Regions from separate parts of the Streptomyces sp. NPDC048461 genome, predicted to be linked through region 2. Evidence: riboswitches for the same ligand, from Rfam matches in the RefSeq annotation. Region 2 holds a riboswitch; the other holds the start of a gene.
What was found. A riboswitch is a leader RNA that binds a small molecule or an ion and turns the genes downstream of it on or off. The one in region 2 is predicted to bind cyclic di-AMP.
Positions count from the first base shown of each region.

Region 1: another riboswitch for cyclic di-AMP. It lies ahead of ACZ6S8_RS27265 (M23 family metallopeptidase); the one in region 2 lies ahead of ACZ6S8_RS26060 (peptidoglycan DD-metalloendopeptidase family protein).

Region 1 covers NZ_JBVJGW010000018.1:39,040-46,008, forward strand. Annotated here, with positions in the region: gene ACZ6S8_RS27250 (bifunctional acetate--CoA ligase family protein/GNAT family N-acetyltransferase) at 1-1,215, opposite strand, end outside; gene ACZ6S8_RS27255 (HPr family phosphocarrier protein) at 1,400-1,681, shown strand; gene ACZ6S8_RS27260 (GntR family transcriptional regulator) at 1,924-2,601, opposite strand; gene ACZ6S8_RS27265 (M23 family metallopeptidase) at 2,775-3,575, opposite strand; cyclic di-AMP (ydaO/yuaA leader) riboswitch at 3,588-3,747, opposite strand; gene ACZ6S8_RS27270 (M16 family metallopeptidase) at 3,954-5,321, opposite strand; gene ACZ6S8_RS27275 (M16 family metallopeptidase) at 5,366-6,730, opposite strand; gene ACZ6S8_RS27280 (DNA gyrase/topoisomerase IV subunit A) at 6,916-6,969, shown strand, end outside.
Region 2 covers NZ_JBVJGW010000016.1:153,356-160,324, forward strand. Annotated here, with positions in the region: gene ACZ6S8_RS26045 (sensor histidine kinase) at 1-468, opposite strand, end outside; gene ACZ6S8_RS26050 (MBL fold metallo-hydrolase) at 773-2,014, opposite strand; gene ACZ6S8_RS26055 (SGNH/GDSL hydrolase family protein) at 2,205-2,990, opposite strand; gene ACZ6S8_RS26060 (peptidoglycan DD-metalloendopeptidase family protein) at 3,167-4,174, opposite strand; cyclic di-AMP (ydaO/yuaA leader) riboswitch at 4,177-4,352, opposite strand; gene ACZ6S8_RS26065 (tyrosine-protein phosphatase) at 4,665-5,483, shown strand; gene ACZ6S8_RS26070 (aspartate aminotransferase family protein) at 5,508-6,923, opposite strand; gene hpnH (adenosyl-hopene transferase HpnH) at 6,920-6,969, opposite strand, start outside.

The DNA.
Region 1 (6,969 bases), on a different contig from region 2:
CTGGAGGATGTCGTTGCCCGAGACGTCGGCCCGGTTGCCCGCGGAGACGAACGACGACAGCCCCTCGCCGCGCCGCAGCAGGGCGGAGAGCAGGGCGATGCCGATGGCTCCGGACTGCGTGAACAGGCCGATCCGGCCGCGCATCGGCATCGGCGCGGGGGTGAGGGAGGCGTTGAGCTCCACCTCCGGCGCCGTGTTGATCACCCCGAAGGCGTTCGGCCCGATGAGGCGCATGCCGTACGAGCGGACCTGGCGGACGAGTTCGCGCTGGCGGGCGAGGCCGGCCGGGCCGCTCTCCCCGTATCCGGCGGACAGGACGACGAGCCCCTGCACCCCGTGGTCGCCGCAGGCGGCCACGGCCTCGGGGACGCGGTCGGCGGGGACGGCGATGACGGCGAGGTCGACGGGGGCTCCGATGGCGCCGACCGAGCGGTAGGCCCGTACGCCGTCGACGAGGTCGCGCGTGACGGCCTCGTTCACCGCGTAGAGGTGGCCGCGGAAGCCGCTGTCGCGCAGGTTGCGCAGGGCCGCGGCGCCCACGCCGGCGCCGGAGCGGCTGACGCCGACCACCACGACCGAGCCGGGGGCGAGCAGCCGCTGCACGGAGCGGGCCTCGGCGCGCTGTTCGCGGGCGCGCTGGACGGCCAGGGACTCGGCGGTGGGTTCGAGGCCGAGGGTGAGGTGGACGGAGCCGTCCTCGAAGCTGCGCTTCTGCTCGTATCCGGCGTCCTTGAACACCTTGATCATCTTGGTGTTGGCGGGCAGCACCTCGGCGGCGAACCGCCGGATGCCGCGCTCGCGGGCGACCGCGCCGATGTGTTCGAGCAGGGCGGAGGCGACCCCGCGGCCCTGGTGGGCGTCCTGGACGAGGAAGGCGACCTCGGCCTCGTCGGAGGGGCCGGTGGCGGACCGGCCGTCGGCGCCGATCCGGTCGTAGCGGACGGTGCCGATGAACTCCCCGCCGATGGTCGCGGCGAGGCCGACCCGGTCCACGTAGTCGTGGTGCGTGAAGCGGTGCACGTCCCGGTCGGAGAGCCGGGGGTAGGGGGCGAAGAAGCGGTAGTACTTCGACTCGTCCGAGACCTGCTCGTAGAAGCTGACCAGACGCGCCGCGTCCTCGGTGGTGATGGGCCTGATCCGGGCGGTGCCGCCGTCGCGCAGGACGACATCGGCCTCCCAGTGGGCCGGGTACGCGGGGTCCGACTCGGTGGTCATGGGGCCACCTTACGGCCGGTACCGGCGCGGCAGCGCTCGCGCGGCGCGTTAGGCAAGCCAGGGCAATTCGGTGCAAGCTGGGGAAGGCCGAACGCCGGAACATCAGGGCCGAAGGTCGGTCGGAGCATTCGGGGCGTCGTGAGAGACTGGTCTAGACAACCGTAAGAACCTGAAGGGCATCACCATGGCAGAGCGCCGCGTCAACGTCGGCTGGGCCGAGGGCCTGCACGCTCGTCCCGCCTCGATCTTCGTCCGGGCGACGACCGCTTCCGGCGTCCCGGTGACCATCGCGAAGGCGGGCGGCGACCCCGTCAACGCCGCTTCCATGCTGGCGGTCCTGGGCCTGGGCGCCCAGGGCGGCGAGGAGATCGTCCTCGCCTCCGAGGCGGAGGGTGCGGACGCCGCGCTGGACCGCCTCGCGAAGCTGGTGGCCGAGGGCCTCGACGAGCTCCCCGAGACCGTCTGACCCTTCGGGTTCGACCACACCCGTACCCGGAAGCCGCGGCCCCCACCCCTGGGGGACCGCGGCTTCCGCGTTCCCCGCGCTCCGGCGGGCGGCGCGCCCCACCGCACCGAAATACGGGCGGAGGAATTCAGCGCGGCCGGGAATTCGACTGCACCACATGAATTCGGCAGCACGTCGAAAGGGCACCGCCCCGGAATTCCGGCAGCGGCGCGCGGATACCCGTCCTTTGTATACGGCGCCTGTTAATGACGGCCGCTCGACATGTTTACGGCAGGTTGCGAAGTCCTCACGGCGGCCCGCGGCCGCGGCCGGTGCGCCGCCGCGGCGCGGTCCGCGTGCATCGCGGTCAGGGCGCGCGCCCGCTCCGCGTCCCCCCGGGCCACCGCGTCCACGATCGCGCCGTGCTCCGCCCAGGACTCCGCGGGCCGGGCCGGGGGCTCGACCACGTACATCCACGCGACCTTGTGCCGCATCTGCGTGAGCAGCGCGATCAGGCCCGGGCTGCCCGACGCCTGGGCCAGCGTCTCGTGGAACCAGCCGCCCAGGGACCGCAGGTCCTCTCCCTGGCCCCGCCTGGCCCGTTCCTGGCCCAGTCTGACCAGCCCGCGGAGCACCTTCAGGTGGGCTTCGGTGCGCCGTCGCGCGGCCCGGGCGGCGGCGAGGGGCTCCAGCAGCATCCGCAGTTCCAGGAGGTCGGCCGCCTCCTGCGCCGTCGGCTCGGCCACCCAGGCGCCGGCGTGCCGCCGCGTGGTCACGAACCCTTCGGACTCCAGGGTCCGCAGCGCCTCGCGGACCGGAACCCGCGAGACGCCGTACCGGCGGGCGAGGACCTCTTCGGTGAGTCTGCTGCCCGGCTCGAAGACCCCGGAGACGATGTCGTCGCGAATTGCCGTGCATACCGCGTGCGCAGGAATACGCAAGACCGAACCTCCGCCTATTTCCGACTGCCGTGCCAGAGTGTGCTGCGACTCTATTGCAACACACGATAATTTCCGAGAGCGGCCGGAAAAGCGAAACATTCGCAAAAGACCCCGGCTCGCGGTGCGAGTCGGGGTCTTCGGCGAAGCGTGGGTCGTGCGCGGGGTCGTACGGGTCAGAGGCTGACGCCGTGCGAGCGCAGGTACGAGACCGGGTCGATGTCCGAGCCGTAGTCGGCGCCGGTGCGGGCCTCGAAGTGCAGGTGCGGGCCGCTGGAGTTGCCGGTGGAGCCCGACAGGCCGATCTGCTGGCCCGGGGTGACCTGCTGGCCGACGGAGACGCTCAGCGAGGACATGTGCCCGTACTGGGTGAACGTGCCGTCGTTGTGCTTGATGACGACGTTGTTGCCGTACGCGCCGCCCCAGCCGGCCTCGACGACGGTGCCCGCGCCCACGGCGTGGACCGAGGTGCCGGAGGAGGCGCGGAAGTCGATGCCGGTGTGGCTGCCGGAGGACCACATGCCGCCACCCGCGTGGTAGTGGGTGCTGATGCCGCCGCCGACGGGCGCGACGAAGGTGTTGAGGCGCTTGCGCTCCTCCTCGCGGGCCGCACGCTCGGCGGCGTCCCGCTCGGCCTTCGCCTTGGCCTCGGCGAGGCGCTTGGCCTCGGCGGCGCGCTGCTTGGCCTCGGCCTCGGCCTGGGCCTTGGCGGCCGCGTGCTCGGCGGCGCGCTGCTGCGACTCGGCCTGGTCCTGGATGTCACCCGCGAGCTCGCCGCCGACGACGACCGCGTCGTATCCGGCGTCGGGGACGGAGTGCTCGGTGTTGCCGTCCGCGGCGAAGGCCGGGCCGGCGAGGGAACCGACGACGCCCGTGGTGGCGAGGGCGGCTATACCGGCGTAGCCGGCGGTCTTGCGGCTCAGACGGCTGGAACCGCGGTGCTTGCCGGAGCCGGCGGTACGACTGCCAAACGCCATGAAGAGGTTGATCCTTTCCTTCCCTCTCGCCTACCGGGTTAGCTGACGGGTTCGGAGCAGGAAGGTCTCCTACGGGCTTCCTCTTGCGAGGCGGCCCGATTCACCCCAGGGACTGATGTGGGTCCCCGGCTCCCCAGGCTCGCGCCTGACGGGGACTCGGCGATCGCTGTCCGGTGCCGCGGGTGCGGCGGGCACAACTGACGAACAGCACGGCTGACGCTAGGCGGATCATCAGTCGATCGCCAAACAGACGAGCCCTTTTGTTGCGTACGCCACACCGCATACAAGCAACCTCACCACTAAATGGACAAAAGGGGCCCTGGTCGACAAGTCGCCAGAGCCCCTTGTTGCGCACGTCAGTTGGTGAGGTGACGGACGTCAGTTGGTGACGACGCTGACGTCACCGATCCCGAGCGCCCGCACCGGCGCCTCGATCTGCGACGCGTCGCCCACCAGCACCGTGACCAGCCGGTTCGCCGGGAAGGCGTTCACCACCGCCGAAGTGGCCTCCACCGTGCCGGTCTCGGCCAGCCGGGCGTACAACTGCGCCTGGTAGTCGTCCGGCAGCTCCTGCTCCACCTGGTCCGCGAGGGTGCCGGCCACCGAGGCGGCCGTCTCGAACTTCAGCGGCGCCACGCCCACCAAGTTCTGCACCGCGACGTCCCGTTCGGCGTCGGTCAGCCCGCCCTCCGCGAGGGTGCGCAGCACCTTCCAGAGGTCCTCCAGCGCCGGGCCGGTGTTCGGGGTGTCCACCGAGCCGCTGATGGCCAGCATCGAGGCGCCCTTGCCGTCCGCGGTCGACCGCAGCACCTGGCCGAAGGCGCGCACGCCGTAGGTGTACCCCTTCTCCTCGCGCAGCACCTTGTCCAGGCGGGAGGTCAGGGTGCCGCCCAGGCAGTACGTGCCGAGCACCTGGGGCGCCCAGACGCGGTCGTGCCGGTCCGGCCCGATGCGGCCGATCAGCAGCTGCGTCTGGACCGCGCCCGGCCGGTCCACGATGACGACGCGGCCGGTGTCGTCGGCGGTCACCGGCGGCACGGGCCGCGGCGCGGCGGAGTTGCCGGTCCAGATGCCCAGGGTGTCGGCCAGGACGGCGTCCAGGTCGATCCCGGTCAGGTCGCCGACGACGACCGCGGTGGCCGTGGCGGGGCGCACGTGGGCCTCGTAGAAGGCGCGTACGGCCGCGGAGTCGATCCGGGCCACCGTCTCCTCGGAGCCCTGGCGCGGGCGGGACATCCGCAGGGAGGCCGGGAAGAGCTCCTTGGAGAGCTGCTTGGCGGCGCGGCGCTGCGGGTTGGCCAGCTCGTGGGGGATCTCGTCGAGCCGGTTGCGCACCAGGCGGTCCACCTCGGCGTCGGCGAACGCGGGCGCGCGCAGCGCCTCGGCGAGCAGGCCGAGCGCCTTGTGCAGGCGCGAGGCGGGGACCTCCAGGGAGACCCGCAGGCCCGGGTGGTCCGCGTGGGCGTCGAGGGTGGCCCCGCAGCGCTCCAGCTCGGCCGAGAACTCCTCGGCGGAGTGCTTGTCGGTGCCTTCGGACAGCGCCCGCGCCATGATCGTCGCCACGCCGTCCAGGCCCTCGGGCTCCGCGTCGAGCGGGGCGGCGAGGTTGACCTCGACCGCGATCACCTGCTGGCCCGGGCGGTGGCAGCGCAGCAGCGTCAGCCCGTTGGCCAGCTCACCGCGCTCGGGGGCCGGGAAGGCCCACGGCTGCGGCTCGCCGGCCTCGGGGCGCGGGTGGAAGGTCATCGTGACGGCCACGGCGTCGGCCGCGGTGTCGGCTGCGGTGTCGCTCACTGCTCCGCCCCCTCGTTCTCGTCGGACTGGTCGTTCCCGTCGGCCCCGTCGGCGTCGGCCGCCAGCGGCTCGTAGACGAGCACCGCGCGGTTGTCCGGGCGCAGCCGGGCCGCGGCCACGGCCTGGACCTCCTCGGCGGTGACGTCGAGGACGCGCCCCACGGCGGTCAGCGCCAGCTGCGGGTCGCCGAACAGCACCGCGAAGCGGCACAGTTCGTCGGCGCGGCCGGACACCGTGCTCAGCCGGTCCAGCCATTCGCGCTCCAGCTGGGCCTGGGCGCGCTCCATCTCCTCGGCCGTCGGGCCCTCGGCGGCGAACCGCGCGAGCTCCTCGTCCACGGCCGCCTCGATGGCGGGCACCTCGACCCCGCCGGACGTCTTCACGTCCAGCCAGCCCAGCGAGGGGGCGCCGGCCAGGCGCAGCAGGCCGAAGCCGGCCGCGACGGCCGTCTGGTCGCGGCGTACCAGGCGGTTGTGCAGCCGCGAGGACTCGCCGCCGCCCAGCACCGTCAGCGCCACGTCGGCGGCGTCGCACTCGCGGGTGCCGTCGTGCGGGAGCCGGTAGGCGGCCATCAGGGCGCGCGCCGGCACCTCCTCGACGATCTCCTCGCGGAGCTCCTGCCCCATGACGTCCGGCAGCGTGCCGTCGCGCGGCGGCTGCTTGCCGTCGTGGCTCGGGATGGTGCCGAAGTACTTCTCGACCCAGGCGAGCGTGCGCTCGGGGTCGATGTCGCCGACGACCGAGAGCACAGCGTTGTTGGGCGCGTAGTACGTGCGGAAGAAGTGGCGCGCGTCCTCCAGGGAGGCGGCGTCGAGGTCGGCCATCGAGCCGATCGGGGTGTGGTGGTACGGGTGGCCCTCGGGGTACGCGAGGGCGGTCAGCCGCTCGAACGCCGTGCCGTACGGGACGTTGTCGTACCGCTGGCGGCGCTCGTTCTTGACGACGTCGCGCTGGTTCTCCATGGACTCGTCGTCCAGGGCCGCCAGCAGCGAGCCCATCCGGTCCGCCTCCAGCCAGAGCGCGAGCTCCAGCTGGTGGGTCGGCATCGTCTCGAAGTAGTTGGTGCGCTCGAAGCTGGTGGTGCCGTTGAGGGAGCCGCCGGCTCCCTGGACGAGCTCGAAGTGGCCGTTGCCGGGTACGCTCGCCGAACCCTGGAACATCAGGTGCTCGAAGAGGTGAGCCAGACCGGTACGCCCCTTGACTTCGTGGCGCGAGCCCACGTCGTACCAGAGGCAGACCGCGGCGACCGGGGTCAGGTGGTCCTCGGAGAGCACCACGCGCAGGCCGTTGGCCAGCCGGTGCTCGGTCGCTGTCAGGCCGCCGGAGCCGGCCTGAGCTGTGGCCGTGTGACCCATGGGCATGTGGTCCCTTCGATCGCGATGTAGAGATTTCTGTCAGACCTGCCACTGTATGCAAGCGCGTCGGCCGCCGGAGAAGTTCCCGGGTCACACCTGGGTCGGAGTCGGCGTTGTCGGTGCCTCGGGCCACAATGGTCCGCGTCAGACCCCCCAGCACACCTCTTTCTTGGTTAAGGAGCCGCGCAGCGATGGCCCGCCGCAGCACGAAGACCCCGCCGCCGGAGGATTTCGAGGAGAAGATC
Region 2 (6,969 bases):
GGCGCCGCGCAGCTCCTGCGAGAGCAGCCAGAACTCGTCCACGCCCGCCGGATCCGCGCCGGACGGTGGTCCGGTGGGGCCGCCGCGCACCGGGCGCGCAGGAGCTTCGCCGCGCTCCAACCGGTCGGCGACGGCGCGCAGTTCCTGGCGGCCGCGCACGCTGGAGCGGCGCAGCGCCTCGCACCGGTCCCGGACCGCCCTGGCCGAGCGCTGGGCGCCGAGCAGGGCCGCGGCCAGGGCGCCGACTACGAGCAGCGCGCACCCGGTCAGTACGGGCCACAGCCGCGCGTCCCGCTCGCCCGCTCCTCCGCCGAGCTGGAGGGTGAAGATCACGGCGGCGGCGCCGCTGAGCCCGGCGGCGAGCGCGGGCAGGACGGCGGCGCGGACCAGCTGGGGCCTTATCTGCCGGGCCGGACCGGTGACGGCGTGTCTCGACGGGGAGTGACGGGCGGCGCGGAGTCCGGACATCTGGGTCCTCGGTACGTGGGGCCCGGCCCCCAGCGTTCCCGGGGCCCGGTGTTGATCACCGGTTACCCACGCTAGACCGCACCGTCACACCCCGGACGGCGAGTTGGGGAACTTGGCCAGGGTGCTTCCCGCTCCCGGTGGAGCGCTCGTACACCCGCCCGATTCCACCGGCCCGCCCCCACGGCCGTGGCGCACCCCGCCCCGCCCCGGATGCGCCGGGCCGGGGCGGGGTGCGCCACGGCAGCGAGGCGCCACGGCAGCCGGGCGCGGCCGCGGCGGCCGGGCCCGCACCGACGCCGGTCGCCTACGTCCCCACCGGCTCCTGCTCCTCCTGCCCGCCCGCGGCCGCGGACCCCACCCGCGCCGGCGCCCCGGCCGCGCCTCCCGCCTCCGACGCAGGCACGGAGGCCGGGCCCCCGGCGGGATCCGCCGTCGGGCCCTGGGCGACGAACGGCCTCCACCAGGGTGCGGAGGGGGCGTCGGCCGCGCCGGGCTCGAAGGGCTGGCCCGGGATGGGGAGCGCGATGGCGGCTCCCGCCCTGGCCGCCGCGGCGACGGTGCCCTCGCCCGGCTCGTCCCACGGGTGCGGGGCCAGGTTGAAGGTGCCCCAGTGGATCGGCAGCATCGTGCCGTGCGGGATGCCGCCCTGGAGGTCGAGGTGGGCCTGCATGCCCTCCTCGGGCGTCATGTGGATGTCCGGCCAGTACTCCGAGTAGGCCCCGATCTGGATCATCGTGGCGTCGAAGGGCCCGTGCGTGGCGCCGATCTCCCGGAATCCGGGGAAGTACCCGGTGTCTCCGCTGTGGTAGATCCGGTGCTCGTCGCCCGCGACCACCCAGGAGGCCCACAGGGTGTGCTGCTGGTTGCGCAGGCCGCGCCCGCAGAAGTGCCGGGCCGGGGTCGCCGTGAGCGTGAGCCCGGCGACCTTGGTGCTCTCGTTCCAGTCGAGTTCGCGCAGCCGGTCGGCCGGGACGCCCCAGCGCTCCAGGTGCGCGCCGACGCCCAGCGGGACCGCGAAGACCGTGTCCGTACCGGCCAGGCTCTTGATCGTCGGGAGGTCGAGGTGGTCGTAGTGGTCGTGCGAGATCACCACCACGTCGACGTCGCCCAGCGTGGCCAGCGGCACCGGCACCGGGTGCAGCCGCTTGGGCCCGGCGAAGGGGAAGGGGGAGCACCGGTCGCCCCAGACGGGGTCGAACAGCACGCGGCGCCCGTCGATCTCGGCGAGCACGCTCGAATGGCCCATCCAGGTCACGCGCAGGCCGCTCGCGGGCGGCTTGGCCAGCTCCGCGAGGGTGGTCGGGTACACGGGGATCGGCGCGCCGGGGTTGCGGCGCAGCCGCTGCTCCTTGTGGAAGTAGATCTTGGCGAACTCCCGCATCGAGCCGGACGGCCTGGTCCGGGCGCCGACCGGGTTCTGGAACACGCCGTCGGCGAAGTGCGGCGAGCGGCGGATGCGCTCCAGCCGCGCGCCGGACGGGTCCGCGCCGAAGGCTTCGGGCCGCAGGGCGCGCAGCCGTGGACGCAGGGGACGGGAGCCGGTCAAAGCGCCTCCTGGGACGATGGGTCACGCGGTTCGTGGACGTCTACCCCCATCCCAACGCACACGGGCCCCGAAGGATTCCGCTTGCGGCCGGGTGGCCCCCGTGTCGCACGCGCCCCGGCCGCACCGCCCCTCTCCCCCGTACCCCTGCGGCCCCGCGCGGCCCCCGCCCGTACCGTCGGTGGCCGGCCGCCTACAGCGGCAGCAGGTCCGGCCGCTTCGCCGCGACGTGGTCCCCGGAGGACTCGCCGCGCAGCCGGCGTCCGATCCAGGGGGCGAGGTGCTCGCGGGCCCACTGGATGTTGTCCCGGGTGGTGTCCACCGAGCCGCGCGGCCGCTGCGGCGGCCAGGGCTGGTCGGGGTCGGTCGGCACCTGGATGCCGAGCACCTGCGCGGCGCGCAGGGCCACCCGGGTGTGGCCCTCGGGCGAAAGGTGCAGCCGGTCGCCGTCCCAGGCCCGCCGGTCCTGTACGGATCTGAGGGACCAGAGGTCGAGCACCGGGCAGTCGTACCGGTCGGCGATGGAGCGCACGTGGGCGCTGTACGTCGCCACCTTGCCGCGCAGGTGCCGCAGGACCGGCACGCCGCGGGTGTCGAAGCCGGTGGTGATCATGACCTGGCCGACGGATGCGGCGAGGTCGGCCACGGCGGCCTCGAAGCGCTCCGCCACGTCGTCGGGGTCGCTGCCAGGCCGGATGATGTCGTTGCCGCCCGCGCAGAAGGTCACGAGGTCCGGGGCGAGCGCCTTGGCCCGCGGCACCTGCTCGGCCACGATCTGGTCGAGGAGCCTGCCGCGCACGGCCAGGTTCGCGTATCGGAAGTCGTGCTCGTCGCGTCGATCGGCCAGGAGCACGGCGAGCCGGTCCGCCCAGCCGAGAAACGTTCCCCCCGGTCCCGGGTCCCCCACACCCTCGGTGAAGCTGTCCCCGATCGCCGCGTACGAGCCGATGGTCTTGAGTGTCGTCGTCGTCGCTGCCACGAAGCACCATCCTTCACCCCGGCGGGCAACCTACGCCAACGTAAGCAGGGGTTAACGGACCGTGATCTATACCACGCGCGGGATAAGGAATAAGTACGCGTCAGGCCGGGACCCCCCTCGGGTCCCGGCCTGACGCGTGTCCCTCGCCGCGGCGGATGCCGTCGGGCGCCTCACCGTCAGACGGTGGCGCCCTTCGAGCGGAGGTAGGCCAGCGGGTTGATGTCGGAGCCGTAGGACGGGCCCGTGCGGATCTCGAAGTGCAGGTGCGGGCCGGAGGAGTTGCCGGTGGAGCCGGAGAGGCCGATGCGCTGTCCGGCGCTCACGCTCTGGCCGGCCGAGACGGACAGCGAGGAGAGGTGGCCGTACTGGGAGTACTTGCCGTCCGCGTGCCGGATGACGACCTCGTTGCCGTACGAGCCGCCCCAGCCCGCGGAGACGACGGTGCCCGCGCCGACGGCCTTGACCGTGGTGCCGGAGCTCGCGATGAAGTCGACTCCGGTGTGGTAACCCGAGGACCACATGGCGCCGCTCGCCCGGTACTGGGTGGAGACCCCGCCGCCGACGGGGGCCACGAAGCCGGCGCCCGTGGGGGCCGCCGCGCCGGTGGAGGTCCCGGCGCCCTGCGTCTTCTGCTGGACCTTGGGCTGCTGCTTGCGGACGGGGGCGTCCTGCTTCCCCGAGGCCGCCTTGCCGGAGACCGGGGCCTCGGCAGGCTTCTGCTTCTTCTGGACCGGCTTCTCGGCCGGAGCCGGGGCCGGCGCCGGCGCTGCGGCGGTGGGCGCGGAGGCGCCCTTCGCGCCCAGCGTCAGCTTCAGACCCGGGTGGATCAGCGAGGGGTCGGTGCCGACGGCCTCGCGGTTGTCGGCGTACAACTGCTCCCAGCCGCCGGACAGGTCGCGCTCCGCGGCGATCTTGGAGAGGTAGTCGCCGGACACGACCGTGTACACGGTCGGCGCGGCGGCCGGGGCCGCCGCGGGGGCGGCGACCGGCGCGGCCAGCGCGACCGGCAGCTGCGGGGCCACGGCGGGCACGGTGGCCGGCGCGGCGGCCGGGGCTCCGGCCGCCTGGGCGCTCGCGGCGCCCATCAGCGGCAGCGCGAGGGCCGCGCCACCGGTGCCGGCGACGGCGAAACCGCGGGAGATCGAAAGGGACTTGGGACGGCGGTGCTTACCCTTTGCGGGCATGGCGGTTTCCTCTCCGTCGCCTGCGAGGTGAGCTGTCGGGTTCGGACTGGAGATGTCCGGCCGCACACGTATGGGCACATGTACGGCTTCACCCCAAGCCGTCCCGATATGAACACTCGGGACGGCGGCTTACCTGGTTCCCCCGCTCCTGCCGCGCGTGAATAGTCGGGTGCGGTTTTCCGGGTGGCGGCAGGATTCGGCGGTCCGCCCGGATCGATCGCGAAGGTAATCGAGTCCGGCCACGAGGAACAAGCCGCGAATTACCTGACGGAATCCCAGAGGTGAGAGATCGGCGGAATTCCCGTCACCCTGTGTCCATTCCGGACCGCCAACATCCGGTCTGGCTGGGCCATTCGACTTTCGCGATCAGGCACTCACGGTCACCGTATGATCTGGCTCACGGGCGGGCACCCGATCTCGCCTCCGGATATGGCAAGTTGTTGCCAAGTAGTGTAATTCGGACACCCGACGACGACGCGGAGGAGTTCACGTGACCCAGCAGATACCCCCGACCCCGCCCGGGTGGTCACAGCCGGAACCGGACCTGACCGGAGTACGGAACTTCCGCGACGTGGGCGGCCTGCCGACGACGGACGGACGGAGGGTCAGGCCGGGACGACTCTTCCGAAGCGGACATCTCGCACATGCCACTGAAACCGATACAGAGTTCCTCAACTCGCTCGGGCTCCACACCGTCTTCGACTTCCGCAACGACGCCGACCACGCGCTGGAGGGGCCGGACGTGGAGCTCCCCGGCGTGCGGAACGTCAACATCCCGCTCTCGGATCCGGCCGACGGCCGGGAGTTCTGGAAGATGGTGCGCGACGGCGATCTGGAACAGCTCCGCGGACTCCTGGGCGACGGGAGGGGCGCGGCACGGATGGCGAACTCGTACCGCTCGATCATCGCGAACCGCACCGCCGAGCACAGTCTGGTCCTGCACGCGCTCGCCGGGGACAGCGTCCCCGCGCTCATGCACTGTGCGGCCGGCAAGGACCGTGCCGGTCTGTCCGTCGCCGTCACCCTGCTCGCCCTGGGCGTCGAGCGCGAGGCGATCGTGGCGGACTACCTGGAGTCCAACGCCCCGCACCGGCGCTACCGGGTGCGCCGCGGCAGCGACTCCCCCGATGCCCGCTCCCCCGAGGTGATGGAGCTGCTGTCCCCGCTGTTCGACGCCCGCGCCGCGTACCTGACGGCGGCCTTCGACACCATCGACGAGACCTGGGGCGGGGTGGAGCCCTACCTGGCAGAGGGCCTCGGGCTGGCGCCCGAGACCCTCGCCCGGCTCCGGGCCGGACTGCTGGACTGACCCGCCGCGGCGGGCCGTCGGCGGTCAGCGGTTGCCGACGGCCTGCTTCACCAGCGTCCGGCCGAATTCCCACATCAGCCCGGACCCGCCGTGCGCCTCGTCCATCACCTCGCGGAAGGCACCGACGAACCGGTCGACGTCCGCCTCGTCCACGACGAGCGGCGGGATGAGCTTGATCACTTCCAGGTGGTCGCCGGACACCTGGGTGAGGATGCGGTGCTTCTGGAGCAGCGGCACCACGACCATCTGCGCGAAGAGCCCCTTGCGGGCCGCCTGGAGCATCGTCCACCGGCTGCGCAGCCCCAGCGAGGACGGCCGGCCGAACTCGATGCCGATCATCAGCCCGCGCCCCCGCACCTCGTGCAGCAGCTCGTACTCGTCCACGAGGGCCGCGAGCCGCCCGCGGAGCAGGTCGCCCATGGCCCGCGCGTTCGCGACGACCTCCTCGTCCTCCATGACGGAGAGCACCGCCAGTCCGGCCGCCATCGCCTGCGCGTTGGAACCGAAGCTCGCCGAGTGGACGAGGACCCGGTCCATGGACGAGTAGACCTTTTTGAAGATCCAGTCCTTGCCCAGGGTCGCACCGACCGGCACGTAGCCGCCCGAGAGCGCCTTGGCGACGCACACGAGGTCCGGTTCCACGCCCGGCTCGTGCTGGTACGCGTAGAAGTCACCGGTCCGTCCCAGGCCCGTCTGCACCTCGTCGGCGATCAGCAGCGCCTTGTGCCGGTGCAGCAGCTCCTGCGCGGCGAGCAGGAATCCGGGCGGGGCCGCGAGGACCCCCTTGCCCTGGATCGGCTCCACCACGAGGGCCGCCACGTCCCCGCGCCGCAGCTCCCGTTCCAGGGCCGCCAGGTCGCCGAGCGCGATCTTCGTGTCGGGCAGCAGCGGCGCGAACCCGTCCCGGAAGCCGGCCTCCCCGTTGACCGAGAGCGCGCCCGTGGTCAGCCCGTGGAAGGCGTGGTCGCAGTAGAGGACCCTGGGACGCCCGGTGGCGTACCGGGCGAACTTCAGGGCGGTCTCCACGGCCTCGGTGCCGCTGTTGCCGAAGAAGACCCGGTCCAGGTGGGGGCTGTACGAGAGGAGCTTCTCGGCCAGCAGCCCGGGCAGCGGCTGGCAGTCGAAGCGGGTCAGGTCGGCGAGCCGGGCGTCCAGCACGTCGTGCAGCGCCCGGCGGACCACGGGGTGGTGGCGCCCCAGGCCCATCACCCCGAAGCCCGCCAGCATGTCCAGGTAGTCGTTGCCCTCGGCGTCCCAGAAGTGGGCGCCCTCGGCCCGCTCGTAGACCTTGTCGAAGCCGATGGTGTGCAGCATCCGGGGCAGCTGGTGGTTCAGGTACCGGGCGTGCAGCTCGTACCGCTCCGCGCCGCGCTCGGCCAGCAGGGCGCCGAGGTCGAAGCCCCCGCCCCGGCCGCCCTCCTCCCGCGGACCGGCGCTCATGCCGACGTGCCCCGGTTCCCGCCGATCGTCTCCCGGGCCGCCCTCA